2 regions of the Rossellomorea oryzaecorticis genome follow, and region 2 is predicted to be linked to the other one. Evidence: riboswitches for the same ligand, from Rfam matches in the RefSeq annotation. Region 2 holds a riboswitch; the other holds the start of a gene.
What was found. A riboswitch is a leader RNA that binds a small molecule or an ion and turns the genes downstream of it on or off. The one in region 2 is predicted to bind S-adenosylmethionine.

Region 1 (12,508 bases), on a different contig from region 2:
TTAAAAGATATGATTTTTGACGAACAGTCCTTAGATGTCCAAGAAGAAAATGGCACATATAAGGCCAGCATCGATGTCGAAGAGCTATATGCAAGTAGCTGGAACGATCCTGCCGACCCCGATGCGGCAGAAACCATACTAAAAGCCTACCATTACACATACTACTGTGAGTATGATGAAGAGGCTGGGGAATGGATTGTGTATGATTCGGAGGAGCATTAGGGAAATGGATGACCGTATTGATAGCACGGAAAAAAGCCAAATGCACTAATTCAGATAACCATAAAAAACCCGAACTAATTTGGACCATGCTTATTAGTTCGGGTTTTACTTAGACTAAATGCCATCCTCTTTTAAAAGGAGGCAGTATTTCTCTTCCTTACTTAAAATAAATCGTTTCCATTCCTATTAAAGTCTTTGGCGTACCTTTCGGCTTGAATTCCGTCAAAGAGATCAAAGCATCATGATGATAAATTAGTTTCTGCACATTACCATACGTCTCCAATTGATAGCTCGGCCGGAATGTATCATAGTTATAAGCTTGAACAAATGTATTTTTGTTTGACGTATAGAATTCCTTATTAGGCACATCAAATGCAATACTTGTATATCCTCTATCCAGCTTACCTGCAAATGTCATGTCGGCTGATGGTGTCATGGAAGAGTAAAAAACATTTCCGCTTCCATTAAAAATGTAACCTCCATCTTCAGGTATGGTCAGATCGGTTGTCAAAGGGTAGTCCCCATGATAAGGAGAATCCTTTCCTGCTGAAAGCTTGCCGTCACTGATTGGGTACACTTCAAGGTCTCTTGGAGATACCGTAGTATCGATCAGATAAACTCGATCCTGGGAAGGATGCATCTCAATGTATGATTTCTCATAAGGTCCACGAACATCGCTGAGCATTTCACCGGTGGTACTATTGTAGCTCTTTATGTTCACATGCTGTCCGGAACCGGAAGTAAGAAAGACATTTCCTTCGTCATCTGCCGCAATATCAAAAGGATCGGTTGCGACGTTGATGGAGTGAAGATACTTCATTGACTCAGCATCAACCACGGCCACCGCCCCTTCCTGCTCTTCTTCCCACCAATATGAACTATGTGCACGTTTAAGTTGAGTTACATACAACTTACCATTGGCGTAGTCCATTTTTTCAGCAGGCAGAGGCAGTTTAACAATATGATCTTCGTAGGTCTCATAGTTAAAAGCAACCACTACATTATCAACGCCATCCAGGAAATAGATGATTGGCTTGGTTGGATGGACATCATAATCCAGCAGCTTCATCTCAAATAACATCTCGAGTATAGTGTCTTTCACCAGTGGATTATATGGTCGGAATTCAGGCTCCAATATTCTGGACATAAAAGCAGAAAATTGAGCTCTTGTAATAGCCAGGTCCGGCTTAAAGCTGCCATCATCAAAACCAACTGTGATATTGTTTGCCGCTAAAGGGCTGATGAATTCCGTACCCCAATAGTTCTCACTGACATCAGTGAACCCATAAGGATAGATTCCATATAATTGGTAAGCATTCACCAAAATCTTTGCCATCTGGGCTCTGGTCAGGGTTCCTCCCGGTCTGAAACTCCCATCAGAGAAACCAGAAATAATCCCTAAGTGAGAAGCGGCCGCTATTTCTTGATACCCGGCAGAACCAGGCTTGACGTCATTAAAACCAGGGTCTGGAATGTCTGTTTCTTCTACTTTCATTTCACGCATTAACATAAGTACAGCTTGTAGGCGCGTAATTGAATTGTCGGGACGAAACGTACCATCCGGAAACCCGCGAATGATACCTAAGTCCGTTAGATAACCTATTTCATCTTTAAACCCTTTTACATCTGTAAATGAAGCCGCTTTTACAGGGGCTGCAGGCTGTATGATGGAAACCATCATGATAACCATTAGGAAATAAAAAAATGGCTTTTTCAACTCTTTTTTCTCCTTCGTCATGAAATTGTAATCTTTTTTTAACATATCATGATAAAGGTTACTAGGATAGTAGTTATTGGTATTTATATAAAGGTAATTTAATCCAACTCAAACATAGTGAGGGACGGGCCTTTAGCAAGTTAAAGGCCCGTCCCTCACTGCTTATTTTTCGTTACTGCTTCGTCTTATTCGAAATCTCTATCGCCCGGTTCGTCCCTTCCACTGCCTGATCCAGTGCTTCCTGCGGATCGGTCCCCTGATAGAGGTTCTCCAGGGCCGTCACGACTTGCTGGCGTGATTCAGGGAATACGGAAATCAATGCTCCCTGTGTCGCGACAGACGGTTTTGTCTGCTGCAGCTGGTCGACGGTCACTTTGAACTGCGGGTACTTCTCCCATTCCTGCTTTACAATATCTTCATCATATGCGGCAGGGTTGATGGCGAAGTAGCCTGTTCCGATATGCCATTTCGCCTGGCTTTCAGGTGTTTGCAGGTATTTCATGAATTCCCATGCGGCTTCCTGCTTTTCTTCAGAGATCCCTTTTGACATCCATAGGGACGCTCCGCCGATGGCCACTCCCTGGCGCTCCACTTCTTCAGGATATGGAATGAACGCGACTCCCACATCGAAAGGGGAGCTGTTGATTGCGTTCGCTACACCTGCGGATGAATCCAGGTACATGGCGACTTTACCTGTTTGGAAAGCGGCACGGATGTCATCCCAGTTCGTTCCGTAGTTGCCGAATGTGCCGGCTTTGTTCATGTCATCGAGGAACTTGAAGACGCGCATGCCTTCTTCCCCGTTAAATACTGCCTCCGTCGCATCCCCTTCGCGGCCGTTTTCTTCATTTACATATAGCCCGCCTTGAGTGGCGACAAGCTGTTCAAAGAACCAGCCGTATGTGAGCATGGAGAATCCGTAGCGCTCATCTTTCTTCGTCAGCTTTTCAGCAGCCGCCTTCACTTCTTCAAAGGTTTGCGGCGGATCTTCAGGGTCGAGCCCCGCTTCTTTGAAGGCGTCCTTGTTGTAAATCATTACTGGCGTGGAGGAATTGAACGGCATCGAATACAGCTTTCCATCCACGGTATAGTAGTTCAGGATGTTCTCCTCAAGCTGCGAGACGTCATAATTATCCTTATCGATGAACGTCTGCATCGGTTCGATAAAGCCGCTTTCGATCATGTACTTCGTCCCGACTTCAAAGACCTGGGTGATCGCCGGGGCATTCTCGGTACCGCCGACACTCCTCAGTTTTGTCAGGGACTCTTCGTACGTCCCCTGAAACTCAGCATTGACCTTATACTTATCCTGTGAAGTGTTAAAATCTGCGACGATTCCATCAAGCACTTCCTGACCGGCACCTGACATGGCATGCCAGAAGTTGATTTCCACAGGTCCCGAACTCTTTTCCCCGTCATCGTCTTTAGGCTTTTGACTTTCACTGTTCGAACAGGCCGTAGTGACAAGCATCGCAGCCAGCACACTAAAAACAAACAGCATCCTCAGCTTCTTTTTCATTTTCGGTAACACCCCTTTTTGTTAATTATGCTTAAACATGCCTGCGCTCGCTTCAGAGCAGCAGGCATGTGAAACACCGCTACTTCAAAGCTCCCTGAGTAAGTCCTTTTTGCAGCTGCTTCTGTCCGAGGAATAAAAGCAACAGGGTCGGGATGATGACGATGATCACGCCTGCCATCACGACTCCCCATTCGGTCGCCATCTCCTGAGTCTGCAGCTGCTTCAGGCCGATTTGAACTGTTCGGACCGAGTCATTGGTCGTTACGAGGAGCGGCCATAGATACATATTCCAAGTCGTCAGGAATCCGTAGGCCCCGAGAGTGACAAGGCTGGTTTTTGAAACGGGAAGGATCACTCTCCAGAAGAAAGCAAATCTGCTCAATCCCGCTACCTGTGCCGCTTCATGAAGTTCCTTGGGAATCGTTTTAAAATGCTGGCGCAAAAGGAACGTCCCGAATGCCAATGCGAAGAACGGCAGCGACAGCCCTTGATACGTATTAATCCAGTCCAATTTTTGAATCGTAAAGAAGTTCGGGATCATCGTCGCTTCCCACGGGATCATCATTGTCGATATGAATAAGAAGAAAATGAAATCCCTTCCTTTGAACGGGATGAAAACGAAAGCGTAGGCTGCCATGCTGCAGACGACGAGCTGACCGAGCATGACGCCGAATGACACGACGAAACTATTGATTAGGTAATTCATGAGCGGCAGCCGCTCGAACACCTTGAAATAGTTTTCCAGAGTAAAAGACTGCGGCAGGAATTTCCCCTGAAGGATTTCCGACCCCGTCATGAAACTGATCATGAACGCATACAGCACCGGGAAAAACACAAGGAATGCAGATACCGCAAGCAGGACATAAAGCAATAATTTCTTCCCCATACTCATTGATAATGCACCTTCTTTTCCCCGAGCTTGAATTGCAGAATCGTCACGATCAAAATGCAGATGAACAAGAAGACGGCCTGCGCACTCGCCGTACCGAATTGATAGTTGATGAACGCTTCACGGTAGATCGAGTAGACGATGAGATTGGTAGACTGCGAAGGTCCCCCCTTGGTCAGGATGTCGATCTGACCGAACGTCTGAAACGCATTGATCAGGGAAATCGTGATGATGAAAAAAAGCGTCGGCGACAGCATTGGAATCGTAATCCTCCTAAGCTGATACCAATACCCCGCCCCGTCGATCCGTGCGCTTTCATAGAGATACTCATCGATGTTCTGAAGTCCGCCGAGCAGGATTAAAAAGGCGAATCCTGTGTTCAGCCAGATCGTCGAAATGGACACGGATATCAGTGCCCATTCGGGATCGAGCAGCCACTGCACCTGCGGGAGATGCAGGTGGCTCAGCAGTCTGTTGAACATCCCGACGCTCGGATGGAACAGAAACAGCCAGACAACGGATGAAGCTGCGACCGAAATCCCCATTGAAGATGAAAACATTGTCCGAAAAAAACCGATGCCCTTCAATTTTTCATTCGCAATGAGTGCGAGAAAAAGGGCCAATATGATCCCGATCGGGACGGTATACAGCACAAACAGGACGGTCGCCTTGATGCTGTTCAGGAACTCGGGCGATTCGAGAAGATAAGCATAATTTTCAAGTCCGACAAACAAGGCGGCATTCCCCTGCTGATCGGTCAGGAAAAAGCTTAGATACAGCGTCCGGAACATCGGATAAAAGATGAAAACAGCAAATAATAGAATAGAAGGAAACAGATAAAGCATGGCGGTCCTGACGTTCAGGGACTTTTTCCACAGGCTTGCCGGTGCTGCGTTGGGGCCGGCCTTCATTTGAGCACCTCCTGATCAAACATATAGTTTTCGATATCCGTCGGGGTTTTGACGATCTGCTGCGTTTCACTGTCAAAGAAGCAGAGGGATTCGTAGTTGATGACAACTGGGATTACGTCCCCCACATTGATCCGCCACTGGCCGGTCCATTTGGCCATCCATTCTTTTTCACCAAGCATGAATGAAAAAATCGTTTCGTTCCCCAGCACCTCGACATTGATGACTTCAACATTGATTTTGTCGCTATCTTTGGTTTCTTTTGTGGCGGTTTTCAAATGTTCAGGGCGGATGCCGACAATGATGCGGCCTGATTTCATGAATTTTTCATCTTCTTTTGGAATGGTTAAGTTGCCGTCGGTTCCAAAATGGAGCCGCGACGTTTCTGTGTCATACTCCGCTTCTGCGATATTCATCGGCGGAGAACCGATGAAGGTTGCCACGAAAGGATTGGCAGGGTTATTGTAAATGTCGATCGGCTTCCCGATCTGCTGGATCTCCCCGTCATGCAGGATCATGATCCGGTCCCCCATCGTCATCGCCTCGACCTGATCATGGGTGACGTAGATCATTGTAATCCCGAGTTTTCTTTGAATCTGCCTGATTTCCGATCTCATATGCGCTCTCAGTTTAGCATCGAGGTTGGAGAGCGGCTCATCCATCAGGCAGATCGGGGCCTGGTTGACGATGGCTCGGGCGAGTGCCACCCGCTGCCGTTGCCCGCCGGAAAGCTCGCGAGGTTTCCTTTTCAAATAATCGGAGAGGCCGAGCATCTTCGCCGTCTCTTCACAACGCGCCTTCCTCTCCGCCTTCGGGACCTTCTTCACGTGCAAGCCAAAAACGATATTCTCCTCAACGGACAAATGGGGATAGAGGGCATAATTTTGAAAAACCATCGAAATATTCCGCTTGCTCGGCGGCAAATTATTCACTTCCCCGTCCCCAATCTTCAGGACACCTGCCGTAATATCCTCAAGCCCCGCAATCATCCTCAGCATCGTACTCTTCCCGCAGCCGGACGGCCCGACCAGCACAAAGAATTCGCCAGGCTCGATGGTGACATTGATATTGGAGATGACTTCATTCTTCTTGTCGTAGGATTTTGATACGTCAATGAGTTCAACTTTTTTCACATCTTCTTCCCCTTTCTTTAACAAACGGTGTTGGTATATTAGCGCTTTCATTTTGTGGGTTGCTTTTTAGGGTGTACCTGGTACAATGCGGCGCTGGTGTGCCTGGTACATTTCATTGGTTTGGTACCTGGTACAAAATGTCGACGGTGTACCCGGTACACTCCAAACCGTTCCGCACATAAAAAGAATCACAAACATAACCTAGGTGCGCCTAAGCTCATGATGTGATTCTCCGGGTCTCTACACAAATGTATGAACTTGTCAGGTGTATATGGAAGTAAAATTCCAGCGTGAGAAAAGTATATGAGGGAAGAAGGGGTTGTATGAACAAAACTTGCGATGTTTAAGACGGTAACGCAGTGAGGGACGGGCCTTTAACTTACTAAAGGCCCGTCCCTCACTATACTAAAGTATGCAATTATTCCATCCACTCCGGCTTCCCGAAACCTTTGAACTCTTCATCAATCACTTTTTCAAATTCGTCTGCTTCCACGACTGCTTTGATATCCTTTGCAAGCTGTGAATCAACGTCTTTCGTGTTCATAACGACGCGGTTGCGGTATTGGTCAGGCATGTTCTCAAGCTGCAGCGCGTCAAGGAGATCCATTTTTGCCGCAAGTGCGTAGTTCCCCGGAACTGCTGATAGGTCTACGCTTTCAACTGCTCTTGGAAGCTGAGCCGCTTCGATCGGTTTGAATTGCAGGTTCTTAACGTTTTTATCGATGTCTTTTTCAGATACTGTAAGCGGATCCGTGCCTTCTTTCAATGTGATCAGCTCAGCATCCACGAGGATTTGGAATGCGCGGGCTGCGTTTGTCGGATCGTTCGGGATGGCGATGGCGCTGCCTTCCTTGATGTCTTCGAGAGAATCAAATTTCTCTGAATAGATCCCCATCGGTGCAGTCGGCACCACGATGACTTCTGAAAGCTCCATACCGTGCTGCTCTGCGAATGTTTCCATATAGATTTTGTGCTGGAACAGGTTGGCGTCAAGATCCCCCTGAGCGAGTGCATTGTTCGGCTGGATGTAGTCGCTGAATTCTTTCACTTCAACGGTGTATCCTTTTTCCTCAAGACCTGGTTTGATGGCTTTTGTGACCATGTCGCTGTAAGGACCGGATGTCGCCCCGATCGTGATTTCTTTTTTATCTTCAGAACTTGCTTCTTCTCCACTGCATGCTGCCAGCAGGCTGACAGTCAATGCTGCTGCTAATAGTAAAAACCATTTTTTCATCTGAAATCTTCCCCCTGAATGTTTTGATTATCGTTTATCTACTACTCTTGCAAAAATGTCGCCTGTATATTGGATGAGCTGCACAAGGCAAATCAGCACGACGACCGTGGTAATCATGACCGTATTGTCGTAGCGGTAATAGCCGAAACGGATAGCAAGGTCACCAATACCGCCTCCGCCTACAATCCCGGCCATGGCGGAATATGCGACCAGGCTGATGGTTGTGATCGTGACGGCCTGGATGACGGCCGGCTTCGCTTCCGGCAGCAGGACGTCCTTGATGATCATCCATGGACTCGCCCCAACCGACACCGATGCTTCGATGACTCCCTTATCAATCTCGCGAAGGGCGGTCTCTACCATTCTTGCGAAAAACGGGATCCCCGCCACAGAGAGTGATACGGAGGCAGCTGTCGGCCCGATCGTCGTTCCCGTCAGTAGTTTAGTAAGCGGCAGTAGTGCAACCAATAAAATGATGAATGGGATCGAGCGGACCATGTTGACGACGAAGCCGACGATCTTTTTAATGAAGCCGTTCTGCAGGAACAATCCTTTGTCTGTCACAAAAAGCAGGATACCGAGCGGAAGGCCGATCAGGATCGCGATGGCCAGTGAAATGCCGACCATATAGATGGTTTCGAGGAATGCTTTATTCAATTCTGGTAAAATCGCAGTCAAAGAATCAGGCAGCACGGTCGAGCACCTCCAGACTTTGTGTTTTAGCCGTTATATAACGGATGGCGGCCTGTATTTCGGACTCTTCGCCGATCAGCTCCATGATGAAAATTCCGAGCGGCGTTTCCTGGATATATTCGATTTTTCCGTGAAGGATATTGCCTCGTACCTTGTATTTTTGAAACACTTCCGAAACCACACTTTCCTCTGCAATCGAACCCTTGAACTGGATTTTGATCAGCTTGCCTGTCCGGCTCTTCAATAGGTGAGGCGGCAGTTCGAACTGCAGGATATTTTCAATAAACTGTTTTGTCAACGGCTGTCTCGGGTTTGCGAACAAGTCGTACACGGGGCCTTCCTCCACGATTCTCCCGTCCTGCATGACGGCCATCCGATCGCAGATTTCCTTTACGACTTCCATTTCGTGCGTGATGAGGACGATTGTGAGCCCAAGCTGTTTGTTGATGTCTTTTAACAGTTTTAGGATCGACTTTGTTGTACTCGGATCAAGTGCTGAGGTCGCTTCGTCGCATAGGAGGACGGATGGGTTGTTTGCGAGTGCCCTGGCGATTCCGACGCGCTGTTTCTGGCCGCCGCTCAGCTGTGCGGGATAGGCTTGAGCTTTGTCGCTAAGTCCGACCATCTCCAGCAATTCGGTCACCCTTGGTTCAATTTCTGACTTCGGCACCCTGGCTGCTTTCAAAGCAAAAGCGAGATTTTCATACACCGTTTTCGCTTTAATGAGGTGGAAATGCTGAAAGATCATGCTGATTTTCTGACGTGCGAGTCGGAGTTCCCTGGAATTCAGCTTTGTCAGGTCCTGACCGTCGATGATGATCTCCCCGGATGTCGGTTTTTCCAGTAAGTTCAGGCATCGGATCAGAGAGCTTTTCCCCGCCCCGCTGTAGCCGACGATACCGAAGATTTCCCCTTTTTCAATGGTGACGGAGACATTATCCACACCGAGGACCGTCTGCTTTTTTGTTTTGTATTCTTTTACTAGATTGTTGATTCTGATCATCATTCACACCCCTTTTCTTTTTTCAATGTTGTTTGCCAAATAAAAAATGCTTCTTTCAATTACTGAAAGAAGCATCGCGCTTATGTCATCGACTTATCTTTCAGAATGAAACCCATTCTGCAGGAATTAGCACCGTTCCATAAATGGAGGTTGCCGGACGTCACAGGGCCTGATCCCTCGGTCGCTCTTGATAATTTGAAAATATTTAATTGTTTGAGTTTTTAATCTTATAGGTGATATTATATGGTTTGTTTTGGAAAGTCAATAAAGGATTTTGAATTGATTTTTTATGTAAGCGATTTCTTTGTTGTGGTTAAAAGAAAATCCCCCTCCAAAAATAATTCCTTGTATACCGCTTTTGATTTCCGTGGAAGGCTTCGCTTTCCACTCCAATCAAAAGCTGGGTTGAGCTAAAATCATTCCTCCCATTTAAGGCACCTTTATCTTTTTAATCAAACGTTTGATTAACATCTCAAACTCTTGATGGGACAGCCTTTTGAAGGTTTAAACAAACGTTTAATTAAAATGTAGATAACCTTGTGCGCAACTGAATACAAAGACCTAATCACGCATGATTATAAAGTTTCATTTTGTAGTAAAATAGATGTTTTAATCTAGCAGAATAAGGGAATATATGTTAAATTAGTTGGGGCTTTTTGCTTGTTTACTAGTAAACTATTAACTATGGGAGCTGAAGGATTGATGAAAATGATACGACTGAATGCAATGTTGATTGCAGTACTTATGCTTTTGCTTGCAGGCTGCGGAACTTCGGAGAAATCTTCTGGGGATGCCAATGCTGAAAACAAAGATAACGAAAAGGTTTCAATGGAAAATACCGACGGGGATGAAAGCGCTGAAGTTGCAGGCGAAGATGAAAGTGAAGGCGAAGTGTTTGAAGCATCAACTGAAAAAGAGGAAGATCAAGATGCCCAGCCTTCTGAAAACATCCTGGATGAGAAGAAGGTATTTAAATACGATGACGATTCAGTCATTATCACGCTGGATAAAGCTGAATTCACTACCGAATTCAAATCTTCCAATGCAGACCCTGAAGACTCGATGTCTAACAGGAAAATCATCAGTGATTCTGAAATCTTCTTACATATGACTGGAACCATTTCAAATGACACAACTGATTCAGTCAGCTTTGATGGACCGTTGTCCCCGATAAACTTTTATTTGACTTATGACGGCAAGCACGAATTTGACATGTACGGTGCTGCTGAAACAGAGGAAGGCAATACATTTAAAACACTGTCCAGCGTCGACGCTTTAACGGAAAGCAAGGTCCATTTTTACGCCCAGGTGCCAAAACCAGTATCCCAAACGGATAAACCTTTAGTACTCCAAGTGAAGATGGATGAGGAAACATTTGAGGTGCCGCTGCGTTAGGCTCCTATCCATGAAGAAACTCACCTGAAGAACAAATCAGGTGAGTTTTTTTTATTATAAGACTTCATAGTCTGTTACATTACGTTCTACCACGCGTGCGCCATCTACGCTTACCAGTGCGCCGCCTGAGCTTCCGAATACGCCGGTTGCGATAAGGTTGTCCATTGCTGCTTTCACCTGGACGGTATCGATCGGGTCGATTGGATCGTTGACGCTGATTTTCGCTATTTTGCCGGTTTCTGTCTTGAATTCAAGTTCAAGTACTTTTGCCATGTTAAAATCCCCTCCTTTCTATAAAAATTCCACCCCCATTATGCGTTGATATCGAAGTTTTGGATCTTTTCTACGTTGAATAAGTTTTTCTCGGAGAGTCCTGCAAGTGATTGAGCCGCGCTGTGCATCTCATCTGCAGTGGCCGAACCTTTGATGTAGCTGTATGATTTGTACTTGTACTTCGGGTTGCCTTTCTCATCCATCCCGTCGTTATATGCAAATCTCAGCTTCGTTCCTTTCAAATCCGCTGTTGCCATTGTGCCTCACCTCCTTTCACCTTTTATATAGGGATTGGGGGAGGAAAAGGACACCTAAGAAAAAACATTTTCATTAATAATTCCATAAGCAGTATCAATAAGGGTGGGGCTCGTCCATTTTTGCCTAATCGACCTTGATTCTCCAATTTCCCAACAATAAAAAACCCTCTTATAACCACATTTAAAATGCGGTTATAAGAGGGTTTTAACGTCACTCCACTATTCACGATCACTCTTCACTTCTTCCGGATACCCGGCCTTCGTCGCCTTCTTGAACTCTTTCGCCCAAAGTACTTCCTGCGTATCCGTCAGTCCATTATTCTTCTCCGTATTAATCCCTTTGTAGGGAAGCTTCTTCGCATGTCGTTCTGCCATGCTGAAATCTCTCCTTTCAAAGATATTAATGTCTCTCTACAAATCCTTTACCCAGCAGACACTCACCTAAACATAGGAAGGGGGACGGGCCTTTAGCTTACTAAAGGCCCGTCCCTCTACGCGTTAATTCAGTAAAGCTTTCCTTGCCTATATAAAATCGTCGACAGCTTCGTAACAGAGTGGATATAGCAGTTTTGGCGCAGCGGGAATGGATCCCCGAAGAACTGCGGCAGAACCGTATCGAGCGTTGTCTGCATTTTTTCAAATAACAGTCTGAATACCTCGTCTTCCGAGTAGAACTGGGTTTCCCTGCCCTGCAGCCATTCGAAATAGGAAACGATGACTCCGCCGGCATTAGCGAGGATATCCGGCACGATGATGATTCCTTTATTACTGAGGTATTCATCCGCCTCTGTTGTGACCGGAGCGTTCGCTCCCTCGACGAGTATGCCTGCCTTCACTTTTTCAACATTATCCTTATGGATCTGGTCTTCCAATGCAGCAAGGATCAAGACATCCACATCAAGGTACAGAACGTCCTCCCTGTCGGAAATATCTGCTTTCACATCAATCTCCTTCAGCTGATCATCGGTTACCGGGAGATCTCCTTTATTCCTCATCGTGAATTCGACCAGTGCCGGGATATCCAGTCCGTCTGCATTATAAAGCGTGACGTTTCGGTCACTCACAGCCACCACTTTATTCTGAAGATGAGTGGATTGGTAGGCCTCGAGAGCCGCGACCGATCCTACGTTTCCAAATCCCTGGACGGAGATGGTCAACGGCTTGTTTTCATATTTCAATGCGGTTTTGGCAAACACATTATCCGTTTTCGCCAGCAGATTCTTCTGATTTTTAATAAAATCATGCATCATATAGCGAAGGGTAAA
Region 2 (12,508 bases):
TTCGGATTCTTCTTTTAATTACAGAAGAGGAATTTATGAAACCCCATATTGAATTCGCACAAAGCAAAGGGTTATCAAAATGGAAAATATTCCGTTCACATGTAATGAAAAATGTGTCACCGAGCTTTTTTTATCATGGAAAAATCATTATCTGGGGCATGCTCTCAAGTTTGTTCATCATCGAAACAATTTTTAATACGAGAGGAATAACGTACTTCATCACTGATGATTTCAGGCCGATTGTCATTGCAGTCTCCCTATTACTCATTTTCACCCCATTCTTTGTCATATATCAAGGAGTATATCTGTGGGTGAATGATGGAAGCGGGGAAGACCTTACTAAATATAAGAAAGACCGCAATCACTTTCGGGAATGGAGAATATGGGTATGGGCTGCCACCCTCAGAAAGTTATGGTGGCAGCATATGCATAACCCTAAGTTTGCAGCCGGATTCAGCATGATTTTTATCATGATCGCGTATAGTTTCATATTTCCGCTGTTTAAAGAAAAACCTATCAACTTTATTAATTACATGAAAAATGATGAAGGGCGGATTATCTCAGCACCGCCGCATCCTCCATCCAAAGAGATGATTTTAGGATCTGATTTTTTTGGATACAGCATCATGGATCAAATGATTGTGGGGGCTAAATATACACTTTTATTTGCGTTGATCGTTGCGTTTTTAAGGGTCGTAGGAGGGTTCTACCTTGGTGTGGTGTATCACTTTCATTTAAAAGAATACCGGAAAAACTGGCTGGACCGGATGGTGGATTCCATCCATTTCCTTCCTTTGAGTTTGATTGCTTATTTATTGCTGAGACCCGTATTATGGGGTTCTCCTGCTCAGGGATTTCAAAATTCAATATTTGAACGGCTGATTTTTGAAGCTATCCTGCTGACGATACTGGTATTACCCTTAACCACCGTGCTTATCGGGAATGAATTGAAGTTGATAGGAAAGAAAGACTTTGTTCTTTCTGCCAAGCTGCTTGGAGGAAGTAATAAGCATTTGCTGTGGACCCATTTATTCCCCCATTTGGCACCTCGGCTATTCATTATTTTCGGCCATCAATTCATTCAGACGCTGCTCATATTAGTTCACCTAGGTTTATTTCACTTATTCTTGGGAGGAACGATCATCACGCGCGGCGACATGCCTGACCCGCCTAAGACCGGTACCTTTGAGTGGTCAGGGCTGATAAGCTCTGCAAGGTATTCACTGATGACGGGTAAATACTGGGTCGTACTTGCCCCGCTTTTTGCTTTCATGATCGCTATCATCGCGATGCAGCTCATCGTCCAGGGAGTGAAGGAAATTCAGCAGAAGAAGGTCGGCGTACTCGTAAACAACACACCGATCAAGAGCAAAAAGAAGCGTGTGAAAAGGAAAGAGTACCAACCGGTCATGGAGGATTTCAAATTGACGAATCATCAGACTTTTAAAGGGTAAAAGGAGTTGTGAAAAATGAGCGCTAAGAGTCCGAAGCTTCCTTTGACGGATGAAGAAAGAAGTTCCTTGCGCCGGGAAAAAATAAGATTGAAGGAAATCAACACATATTCCCCGGAAGAACTGGGTGAAAGACTGGGGATCCCGCTTGAAAGAGCTCGATATCTGGTCGGGATGTCCAATTTCCAGCAGATTCCTTCCATCGGTCCGAACATGGCCCATAACGTCGTCGAAGATTTGCAGTTTCATACATTTGAAGAGATCAAGGATGAAAAAGGGGAAGACCTCATTATCGCACTCGAGAAAAAATACGGAGTGTGGATGGATCCCTGTGTAGAAGATTCCTTACGTTGTGTTGTCCACCATGCCCGGCATCCTGACAGTGAAAAGAATTGGTGGGACTTCACCGCTGAAAGAAAAGCATACAGGGCTGAACACGGCTATCCCACTGACCGTCCGACAAAGGCTTGGGACGAGAAGCGGTAAGGACGAAAAACTTTCTTGATTCACCTATTCTCCTATATAATCAATTCATATAAGAAAGGAGAGGATAGGATGGATTATGCAATCGTAACGGGTGCCACCAGGGGACTTGGGGAGTCAATCGCAAAGCTCTTCATTGAAAAGGGGATTTCACTGATCAATATTTCAAGATCGGATAATGAGGCACTAAAATCGATGTGTGAAGGAGAAGGAGTCTCCTATGAGTTCGTGCGATGCGATCTTTCCAATCCCGATGAAACCGGGAAGGCAGCGAAGAAGGCAGGAGAAAAAGTATTGGAAGCCAACGCCGAACGAGTCTTTTTGATTCAAAACGCCGGAGTGGTGACACCTATCAATCCATCGGGGCAGGTGGAGAATGCCGATCTTGAGACAAGCGTGAATGTCAATCTGCTGTCCCCCATGATTGTTACAAATGAAATGCTGAAAGCCTTGCAAGAATCTGATAGAAGCAAGCTGATCATGGTCAATGTGAGTTCCGGGGCGGGGAGCAGGCCAGTCTATGGGTGGAGTACCTATTGTTCCACGAAGGCCGGCATCAATATGCTGACCGAAACCGTCAGTCTTGAACTTTCAAAAATGGGCAGCCGCCACAAAGTGATTGCGTTCAGTCCGGGAGTGATGGACACGGATATGCAGGGCACCATCCGTTCTTCTTCTGAAGAAGCTTTCGCAGATGTAGAAAACTTCAAGCGATACAAGGAGCAGGGGATGCTGAGGGGTGCGGATACAGTAGCTGGCGCCCTTGTGGATCTTGTAACGGAAAAAGACGTGGAGTCCGGCAAATTGTATCACGTGAATGACTTGTTATAAAAAGAAAAAGAGACAAATCCTTAATCGGTTTTGTCTCTTTTTATATTATGAGCGTGCTGTGCTTGCCTTTGGCGCTTTTGCCCGCGTGAACTTCGGCAGCGCAAAGCGGATCGCAGCCAATCCGCATACTGCTGTCAGGATCGGATAGAAAGCATATGCAATGATGCTCAGTGGAGAGATTCCCGCTGTTTCTGCGACGAGCAGCGCCTGGGCTCCATAAGGGATCAGGCCTTGCACGGAGCAGGAGAAGATATCGAGAATACTTGCCGATTTACGTGCGTCGACACCGTAATTATCACCGATTTCTTTCGCAAGCGGACCCGCAATGATGATAGAGATTGTATTATTCGCAGTGCAAAGATTTGTTGAGCTTACAAGTCCTGCAGTTGCAAGCTGGGCTCCTTTTGGCGAGCGGATCTTGCGTGTTGCAAGATAAAGCAGCGCCTGAATGCCGCCGTTATACCGGATCAGTTCTACAACGCCTCCGATCAGGACGGAAAGAATGACGATTTCTGCCATACCTGTCATTCCGTCAGCGACGCTTCCAAAATAGCTCGAAAGGGTAAAGCTTCCATCGGCTAACCCGATGATGCCTGAAAGAACGATGCCTCCGAATAACACCACGAACACATTTAGTCCTGCCAATGCCCCGATGATGACACCGAGATAAGGGAGGATCTTCACCCAGTCATACGTTCCTGCCTCAACCGCAGACTGATTGCCTGCCGTGATAAAGAACAAGATGAGCATCGTCAGGATGGCAGCAGGCAGGACGATGAAGAAATTCACTTTGAACTTATCTTTCATTTCTGTTTTCTGCGTGCGCACTGCCGCGATTGTTGTATCGGAAATGAAGGAGAGGTTATCACCGAACATCGCACCCCCGATGACTGTTGCCATGGCAATAGGCATGCTGATGTCAGTGCCGTTGCTGATTCCCACACCGATCGGCGCAAGCGCTGCGATCGTACCCATTGAGGTCCCCATGGATAATGAAACAAATGCTGCAATGATGAACAAACCAACGATAATCAAATTTTCCGGAAGTACAGATAAAGCCAGGTTCACCGTTGAATCAACGGCACCCATTTTTTCAGCGACTCCGGAGAATGCCCCTGCTAATAGGAAGATGAACACCATGATCATGATATCAGGGTGTCCCGCCCCTTTGGCGAAGCGTTCCACTTTTGCATTCAGTGACTCTTTACGGTTCATAAGCAGTGCCGCTACGGCTGCGATAATAATGGAAACGAGTACCGGGAATGCGTAGAAATCACCTGAAATGATTCCCGCACCGAGAAACAGTGCAACAAATATGACTAATGGCAGTAACGCCAGAAAATTTCCTTTTTCGTTAAACATTTGAACAACTCCTTTGGCATATGGTGTTGGAAAATAAAAAACCTCTTCTTGGGTAAGAAGAGGTTTCCATTAAAAGAAACTCTCCCCTTATCTTTCAAGCATCATGCTTGCTGGATGTGGCACAGCACTCAAAATGAGTCCGCTGCCGAGACATCACAGGGCCAGTCCCTCCGTCTCTCTGGATAAGAAGAATACGTTTATATTCATTTAAAAATTATACTTACATACTTTAAGGCGTTTAAGAGAAAAAGTCAAACGTAAATTTGTCCGTATTCTTTTAATGGGACTATAAAAGATTTCCAGTCCATTCGATCCAATCCGGGGAAGCCCTATGCTAACAGGATCCTTTATAATGGACGAAAGACGCAGGGTCTTTTTTTATCCATAAAAAGGATTTACAATCTTCTAAAATAGGTCTAGTATTATAGGGATAAAAAAACATCTGGGGGATACGGAAGTGGAAAAAACGGTGCGTAATCAAGTCTTTACTTTGCAAGGCTTTTATTTTTTGACTTTTTTTGGGGTGGGCAGTCTATACCCGCTGTTAAGCGTCTATTTAAGTGAAAGTGTCGGTTTGAATGGCTACCAGATCGGGACCATCATGTCGATCGGACCCATCATGATGATCTTCTTTCAGCCGGTCTGGGGGATGGTGAGCGACACGACAAACCGTCCGACCCAGGTACTCTCTTTTACGTCACTTGTTGCGGGGATTTTTGCACTGGGATACCTGGTGACTGACCTGTATTACGGGATTCTCCTGACAGCCATCCTTGTCGCTGTTTTCCAGAGCGCGATCATACCCGTTTCTGACAGTATCAGCCTGAAATATACGAGTAAAGTGAAATATAATTATGGAAATATACGATTATTTGGTTCATTGGGCTTTGGTGTCGCGGTATATGTGATGGGAAAACTGTCCGAAGGGTTCATCGGCCCGACTATCATTTTCTATACATTCTTCATATGTCTGGTGCTGTCGGCTGTACTTGCTTTCCGGTTCCCAAAGGAACGAGCCTCGGCCAAGCTCGATTTGAAAGCGGGTATGAAAGAATTGTTCGGACTGAAAAAATTCCTCATATTCCTGGTCGTCACCTTCATGGTATTCGGACCGAATCTCGCCAATAATACATACTTCGGATTATTCGTCGAAGATTCGGGCGGGACATATGCAGGGATAGGGCTCGCATTCTTGATTGCTGTATTATCGGAAGTTCCGTTCATGAGAATCGCAGGCAGCTGGATCGACAGGTTCGGACTTTTGTCGGTCGCGGCCCTCGCAGGAGCTGCCTCCATGATCCGCTGGCTCTTTTATTTCACTGAACCGAGCCTGTGGCTTGTATACAGCTCTGCTGTCATGCAGGGTCTTGCGATCGGTTTGTTCGTCCCGGCAGGCCTCCGTTATATCCGGGAAATTACGCCCGCTCACATCACCGCAACGGCCGTCACGATTTATTCGGCGATCGGAAACGGACTCGGCAACTGGTTCAGCACGTTTGTGGGAGGCTTTATCCTGGAGACCTTCTCCATCTACGCCGTGTATCTATTCTTCGCCTTCCTGTCCATGATCGGCATCCTCCTTTGCTTTGTCTTGATGAAAGAAGAAAAGAAGCAGGCACTGGCTTATTAAGGAGAAAGACGTTCCCTGAAACGGTAACGGGTTCGGTTTTGAAGTACACCATTTGAATTAGCAGTGCTTTCGCACGGTAATTTCCAGTTCAATTAGTAGACACTTTAGCAGTGAAATGAGCACGTAAAAAAGCTCGAAGCCATTATGTTTCGAGCTTTTTTATCATCATTCTTTATTAATAATTAGCACCCTTATGTAGAACAAGGAGAGCCGGTTCCCTGGCGTTTGAAAATTAGTGGAAGAATTCCGTTTAAATCGAAAAATGCGGCTATTTCACGAATAATAGCCGGAGTTTTTCCGCTTATAGTAAAATATCCATTAAATATTGTTACATATTGAGCAGTTAAGCGGAACTTCTCCCCTTATTTCAGCGTTTTAACCCTCCTCCAGCTGCCTTAGACGGAATTTCTCCGCTTATAAATTTACCGCCAAAATAGAATCATCTAAGCAGCATGCTTTATTGCTGGTTTACTTTAACAAACATCATTTTCCCCAAAATCTAAAATTAGACAAAACTGCCCCGTTAGTTGAATAGGCCTTGATTTGTATATCAATAAGCACTCGAATACACACGTTGCCAATAACTTCTGTCACCTTGCTAAAAGGAGTGCGAATTCGGGTGCTAAAACTCTTATAAGATCATTGAAAACCTTGATATCAACAAAAAGAAGCAGTCCAATATAGTTACGAATTGGACTGCTAAATTACGGGCGAATCAAGTTTTTGTACTCGAAAACCGAACCCGTTACTGAACGGAGAGCGTCTTTTTTATAGCAGAAAAGGTATTTAACGAAGTGACATCAAATTAATAGATAAGGAAAATGATAAATGTGTCAGGAAGAGGAGAAGAATATGCAAGATAAAATCAATCTTATTAAAGAGAAGATACCGAACTTCATCATCCACCATTACTCTAAAAATGAACAAGGTCAGAATAATGATGTGTTGATCATCAATGACGAATGGGTTTTCCGGTTTCCAAAGTATAAAGGGGGGATCGAACAGCTGAAGAAAGAGACAGTGATTCTGGAGAGTGTCTCACCAAAGCTCTCCATCCCTGTACCGAAGCCGGAATTTCAATCCTTTCAACCGGAAGAACCGGGACAGGTTTTTACAGCTTACCGCCTTTTACCCGGATCTCCATTATGGAGAGAAGAGATGACAGGCCTTGATGATACAGGGAGGCGGCAGGCAGCAGGGGACCTGGCTGTATTCCTTAAAGAACTGCACAGCATTCCCGCGGACACTGTACTCAGCCCGGCTCAACAGAATCCGGTCGTTGAAGAAATGGAAGATTTGTATAGAAGGCTGGAGACAAAGGTATTTCCGTTCATGAAACAGGAGGCGATTGAAGAAACGGAAAAGCGCTTTACTGCTTATTTCAGGTCCTTTCAATCTGCGGAAGCAAGTATCGTGCACGGGGATTTCGGATGCTCGAATATTCTATGGGAGAATGAGAGGGTATCCGGCATCATCGACTTCGGCGGGGCCGGTATCGGGGACCCTGCCTATGATGTGGCGGGGATATTAGCGAGCTATGGTGAAGAATTTATGAATATGATGATTCCTCATTATCCTGAAATAATTTCATTTCAAGAGAGAATCCATTTTTACAAGAGTACGTTTGCACTGCAGGAAGCATTGTTTGGGGCGGAAAACGGAGACAGGCAAGCTTTTGAAAGTGGACTGGCAGGGTATAGAAAATAGTTTTCGGAAAAAATTTTATCAGAAAAGGTTTGAATTTTCTCAACAAGTGGTACAAATACGGTAAGAAAATTATAATCAATCAACTTAAATAGATCGAGCCATAGACCACTAATTATAAAAGGAGACAATTCAAATGAATAACAACTTCGTGTACTCGAAAAATTATGCAAACCTTGGAGATAAAATTGAATTCAAACGTAAGAAGCATATAGTAAACGGAGTGGTGACCACTTTAAGAGAAAACACCGTCATCATTAAAGTAGATAATGAGACTGCCAAGAAACTGGATCTTCCAGATAACCAGACGGTTGTCGCCCATAAAAATTACGTCATCGTCGAAAGAGCAGAGAATGACAAACAGCCGGTATTCGTTTATGACGGCTGGAACAGTGCGTTAAAAGCATAATAAGAAGAAGGCTGACCCCGAATCTGCGGGGTCAGCCTTTTCTTTATTGTTTATTCAGCCTTGCTGCATACTCCTCGACCATTTCAACGGTCACTGTTTTCCTCTGCGGAACGACTCCCTGTCGTGCAAGGGTGTTGATTTCCCGGGTTGCCTCGTTGATCCGGTCTGTCGTAAAAGCCTCGCCGGCCTGACAAAGCTTCACCGCTTCATCGATCGCCATCTCCCGTTCTTCGTCCAGTTTCATAAACTTTTGTACAAGCTGGTTTTGCCTGGTTGAATGTTTAGTGATGTCTTTATGTACACTCATGGTCTCATTCCTCTCAGTCCGTTAATTTTCTATGTCTTTATTATGCTTTTATCTGATGGAATTGGCAATGCCGGTTTTATACAACGCAGTTGATTTCCGTGCAAGACTTCGCTTTCCGCGGGCGGGCGGTGAGCCTCCTCGTCGCTGTGCTCCTGCGGGGTCTCACCAGCACCGCTTTTCCCGCAGGAGTCTGCGTCTTGCACTCCAATCAACTGCTGGAACGAACTAAAACAAACAGTTTCCTCAATCAATCATTAGATAGGTATATCTGGCATTCAGGACGAATATGAATGAAAATCCGCCAACCCGCACTGAAATATACCAATTATGTTATTGACTTGAACCTGTTGTTTTAGTAGTTTCAAAGTAAGTGAGGGGAAGGGGGAGTCTTGTTGGCAGCTATTATCGTACGGACAATTTTTCTGAGCGTGCTTTGGGGGACGTATATCTACGATTCTTCTCAAAATTCCATTTCGATGATTGTGTTGATGTTGATCTGTTCTCTTTCATTTGCACTCTTCTTCATCACACCTGTTTCAAGGAGCAGGCTTTTCCTTTACATATGCCAGACCCTGCTGCTTCTGATTTCAAGCTTAGTGAGCCCGGAACCGCTGCTGGCCTGGTGCATCTTCTGTTATTTCCATCTTGAAGCAAGCATCCAGCTTCTTCCCGGAACATACCGGATGTTCATGTATAGTGGCATTCTTTTCTTTGGGATTGAAGCTTTTCTTTTTGGGGATTCCTATACACCTGCTGTCATCCCTTTCTTCGCCATGTTCTTCTTTATGACATGGAAAGTGAATGAGGGGAGTCATGATTTGAAGGAACAAAGAAATCTTTATGATCAGCTGCTAGGAGAATACAGGAAGCTGAAAAGAGTGCTGTATGTTACGGAGCGGAATTCAAAAGCCGAGGAAAGGACGAGGATTGCAAGGGAAATCCATGATTCTGTCGGTCACAATTTGACGGCACTCCTGATGAAAATCGAGATGTTATCCATTCAGCATGGCCGTTCCCTTTTCAAAGAAATAAAAAACCTTGCCGCAGACAGCCTGGATGAAACAAGGGAAGCGGTGAAGGCGCTTAAAGAAGGGGAAATCGAAGGAATCCAATCTGTCATCCAGTTGATCAGGAAACTGGAATCGGAAAGTGCCGTCATGGTTGAGCTGACGACCCAGCAGGGGGTGCTCTCAACCCGGCTGTCGAACAAACAGAATATTGCGGTGTACCGCTGCATTCAGGAAGGGATAACGAATGCCATGAAACACAGTTCCGTTAAGGAAGTGAAGGTGATGCTCGGCAAGACGGCGCTCGGGCATCTCCATTTTAAAATCACCAATCAACTCGATGATGTCCGTCCCTTCCAAATGGGCTTCGGATTAACCAATATGCAAGAACGGGTGGAGGAGCTTGGCGGCAAGCTTGAAATCCATCAAACAGATAAAGAATTCATACTGAGAGGGGCGTTCCCGTTGGAAGAGGTGGCTACGGCATGAAGAGGATCTTATTGGTTGAAGACCAGGGGATCGTAAGGCAGGGTCTGAAAATGATGATTGAACAGGACGACGCGTTAAGGGTCGTTGCCGAAGCTGAAAACGGATGTGAAGCCGTCGATCAAATGGGTATTCATGTCATTGATTTGGTTGTCATGGATATCCGCATGCCTGAAATGAATGGACTGGAAGCGACCCGGCTCATAAAAAGACAATGGCCACAGGTGAAGATCCTTATTTTGACCACTTTCAATGATGATGAATATGCATTGCAGGCGTTAAAAGAAGGAGCGAACGGATTCCTGCTGAAAACCTCTCAAGGGGATAAGCTGATCGGTTCCATACACAGCTGCTTGAAAGGCGGCATGAGCCTGCAGGATGAAGTGGCAGCGAAAGTGGTTCCTAAACTGCTGTCCCGTAAGAAAAACCCTGAAGCAGATCATCCTTTAACCGAAAGGGAGCTATCGATTACCCGGCTGGTGGGCCAGGGGAGGACAAATAAAGAGATAGCCGGTGAGCTTCATTTATCCGTCGGCACCGTAAAAAATCACCTGACCCAGATTCTTCAGAAACTGGAACTCCGGGACCGGACACAGCTGGCTATATATGCAGTCAAACATGACATCGCCTGACTGACCCGATCATGGGCCGGTCATTTTTTTGCGCTTTTTGAAGGTTGTTTTCTAAAAGGTTGTTGCTTTTCAAAAATTTGATTGCAGCCTGAATATAGCTTGAGGACGTGCTCTTTTCGAACTCAAGTTCCAACAATAATAGGACAGACAAGCTGAAAATACCATGTGTAAAACAACAAAGTATGCAAAAGAACTTTTCTTAAAAAGTGACGGAGGTCATACCGATTCAGGCAAAGTAGTGACAGAGGTAAGTGTGAGGATTTAATTATACGAAATACAATAAGAGTATAAAGGACAGAGGGGCTGATTTGATGCTGGAAGTGGTGAACCTTTCAAAACGTTTCAAGAAAAATAAAGCGGTGGACAGTGTGAATCTCTTTTTGGAGAAAGGAGAAACAGTGGGGCTTCTCGGGCCAAACGGAGCCGGGAAATCAACGACGATTTCCATGGTTTCTTCACTCATTTCCCCGACAGAAGGAGATGTAAGACTGCATAATGACAGCATCCTTCAAGAGACGGGTAAGCTGAGAAAGGTACTGGGGGTGGTCCCTCAGGAGATTGCATTATACACCGATTTAACGGCTAAAGAGAACCTTGAATTCTTCGGAAAGATCCACCGTCTGAGCGGCAGGGAATTAAAGGGGAAAATAAAGGACATTTTAGAGCAGATCGGTCTGACAGACCGCCAGAACGATGTTGTAAAGACGTTCTCTGGAGGAATGAAGAGAAGACTTAATATAGGGGTGGCACTCCTGCATGACCCTGAAATCCTCATCATGGATGAACCGACGGTGGGAATCGATCCACAATCCAGAAATTATATCCTGGAAGAGGTAAAAAGGCTGAATAAGGAAAAAAACATGACGATCTTATACACCAGTCATTACATGGAAGAGGTGGAGTTCCTGTGTGACCGTATTTATATCATGGATAAAGGCACCATTATCGCTTCTGGAACAAAAGATGAAATCAAGTCTATCCTTTCTTCTGAATCTACCATTCTCATCAAGCTGGATAAGAATTCGCCGGCATTTGTGGAAAAGCTGAAAGAACTTGCAGTCTTCAAGTCCGTCACCTCCCATGAGAAAACGGTCACGGTCGTCATTCCGAAAGAAGTGCACCCATTCAATCAGATCTTTCAAATCGCTGATGAAACGGAAGCCATCATTGTCACGATCGACCGGCAGACACCGACCCTGGAAGATGTATTCCTGCATCTCACAGGAAGAGCATTGAGGGATTAGGAGGGGTAAGAGATGATTGTCCAATTCATAAAAAAACAACTTCTCATGATGATCCGGAATCCACAGGTCCTGCTTATTCTGATCGGGATGCCGCTCATCCTGATCACGATTCTCGGATTCGCCCTCGGCAGCGTGATGAACGGGGAAGATGTGAGCGTGAAAGCAAAAGTAGCGATCATTGAACACGGGGACAGCGCACAGGAACTAAAAGATTTTGAAAAGAAACTGGAAACCTCCACCCTTCCCCCGGAAGCAAGGGAAGCCGTCTCTCAATCTGCCAGAAGGCTAATGCCGGTTGAACTGTTAAAGAGTGAGGTATTAAAGAGGCCGGAACTGAAAAAATATATATCCGTCGATGAGGTGGAGCCGGGTGACCTGGCAAAGACGAAAGAGGACGATTCCTACTCTGCCATCATCGAAATTCCAGAGGGATTCACGCTTCAGAGTCTTTCTTCTATGTTCCTCGAAGGAGAACAGACTCCGCAGCTCAAGCTTTACCGGAACGAAGGAAAAGAACTGACCTCCAATCTAGTAGAAGATTTATTGGTGAGTTTTCAGAAGCAATACTCGCTATCCGCGGTCATCGGCAGGTCCAGTGAGACCGCTCTTAGTACAGACACAATGGATACCGGGGTAAAGGGGACGGTGTCAAATGTGGAAGACCGGGAACCCCTGACTTCTGTGACTTATTTTGCGGTAGGGATGAGCGTCATGTTTGTTTTGTACATTGCCTCCAATATGGGATCATTCGCCTATCAGGAAAAAGAGGACCACGTATTCGACCGGATGATACTGGCGAACGTCCCGGTCTGGAAATACTTTGTCAGCATCCTGGTGACCACGGTCATTCTGGCGATTTTGCAGCTGGGTATCCTCTTTGGGGTCTGTGCAATCATTTTTGATGTAACATGGCCTGATATCGGCTCCTTTTTACTGGTGACGACTGCACTCAGTCTGGCAGT

Region 1: linked by a shared signal. The riboswitch ahead of ACKA06_RS05960 (methionine ABC transporter ATP-binding protein) and the one ahead of ACKA06_RS19700 (Na+/H+ antiporter NhaC family protein) in region 2 are both predicted to bind S-adenosylmethionine.

What each region holds. Positions count from the first base shown of each region.
Region 1 is NZ_JBJOSA010000003.1:373,704-386,211, forward strand. It holds gene ACKA06_RS05920 (TcaA 3rd/4th domain-containing protein) at 1-222, shown strand, start outside; gene ACKA06_RS05925 (S-layer homology domain-containing protein) at 380-1,939, opposite strand; gene ACKA06_RS05930 (ABC transporter substrate-binding protein) at 2,112-3,458, opposite strand; gene ACKA06_RS05935 (carbohydrate ABC transporter permease) at 3,538-4,344, opposite strand; gene ACKA06_RS05940 (carbohydrate ABC transporter permease) at 4,347-5,258, opposite strand; gene ACKA06_RS05945 (ABC transporter ATP-binding protein) at 5,255-6,388, opposite strand; gene ACKA06_RS05950 (MetQ/NlpA family ABC transporter substrate-binding protein) at 6,807-7,622, opposite strand; gene ACKA06_RS05955 (methionine ABC transporter permease) at 7,650-8,315, opposite strand; gene ACKA06_RS05960 (methionine ABC transporter ATP-binding protein) at 8,305-9,318, opposite strand; SAM riboswitch class I at 9,409-9,515, opposite strand; gene ACKA06_RS05965 (hypothetical protein) at 10,021-10,713, shown strand; gene ACKA06_RS05970 (DUF2922 domain-containing protein) at 10,768-10,986, opposite strand; gene ACKA06_RS05975 (DUF1659 domain-containing protein) at 11,025-11,243, opposite strand; gene ACKA06_RS05980 (YfhE family protein) at 11,463-11,618, opposite strand; gene ACKA06_RS05985 (Glu/Leu/Phe/Val family dehydrogenase) at 11,747-12,508, opposite strand, start outside.
Region 2 is NZ_JBJOSA010000027.1:30,090-42,597, forward strand. It holds gene ACKA06_RS19685 (ABC transporter permease subunit) at 1-1,454, shown strand, start outside; gene ACKA06_RS19690 (helix-hairpin-helix domain-containing protein) at 1,470-1,937, shown strand; gene ACKA06_RS19695 ((S)-benzoin forming benzil reductase) at 2,007-2,765, shown strand; gene ACKA06_RS19700 (Na+/H+ antiporter NhaC family protein) at 2,811-4,127, opposite strand; SAM riboswitch class I at 4,212-4,316, opposite strand; gene ACKA06_RS19705 (MFS transporter) at 4,585-5,757, shown strand; gene ACKA06_RS19710 (phosphotransferase family protein) at 6,610-7,464, shown strand; gene ACKA06_RS19715 (DUF2187 family protein) at 7,598-7,870, shown strand; gene ACKA06_RS19720 (DUF2533 family protein) at 7,914-8,177, opposite strand; gene ACKA06_RS19725 (sensor histidine kinase) at 8,570-9,673, shown strand; gene ACKA06_RS19730 (response regulator transcription factor) at 9,670-10,302, shown strand; gene ACKA06_RS19735 (ABC transporter ATP-binding protein) at 10,614-11,546, shown strand; gene ACKA06_RS19740 (ABC transporter permease) at 11,559-12,508, shown strand, end outside.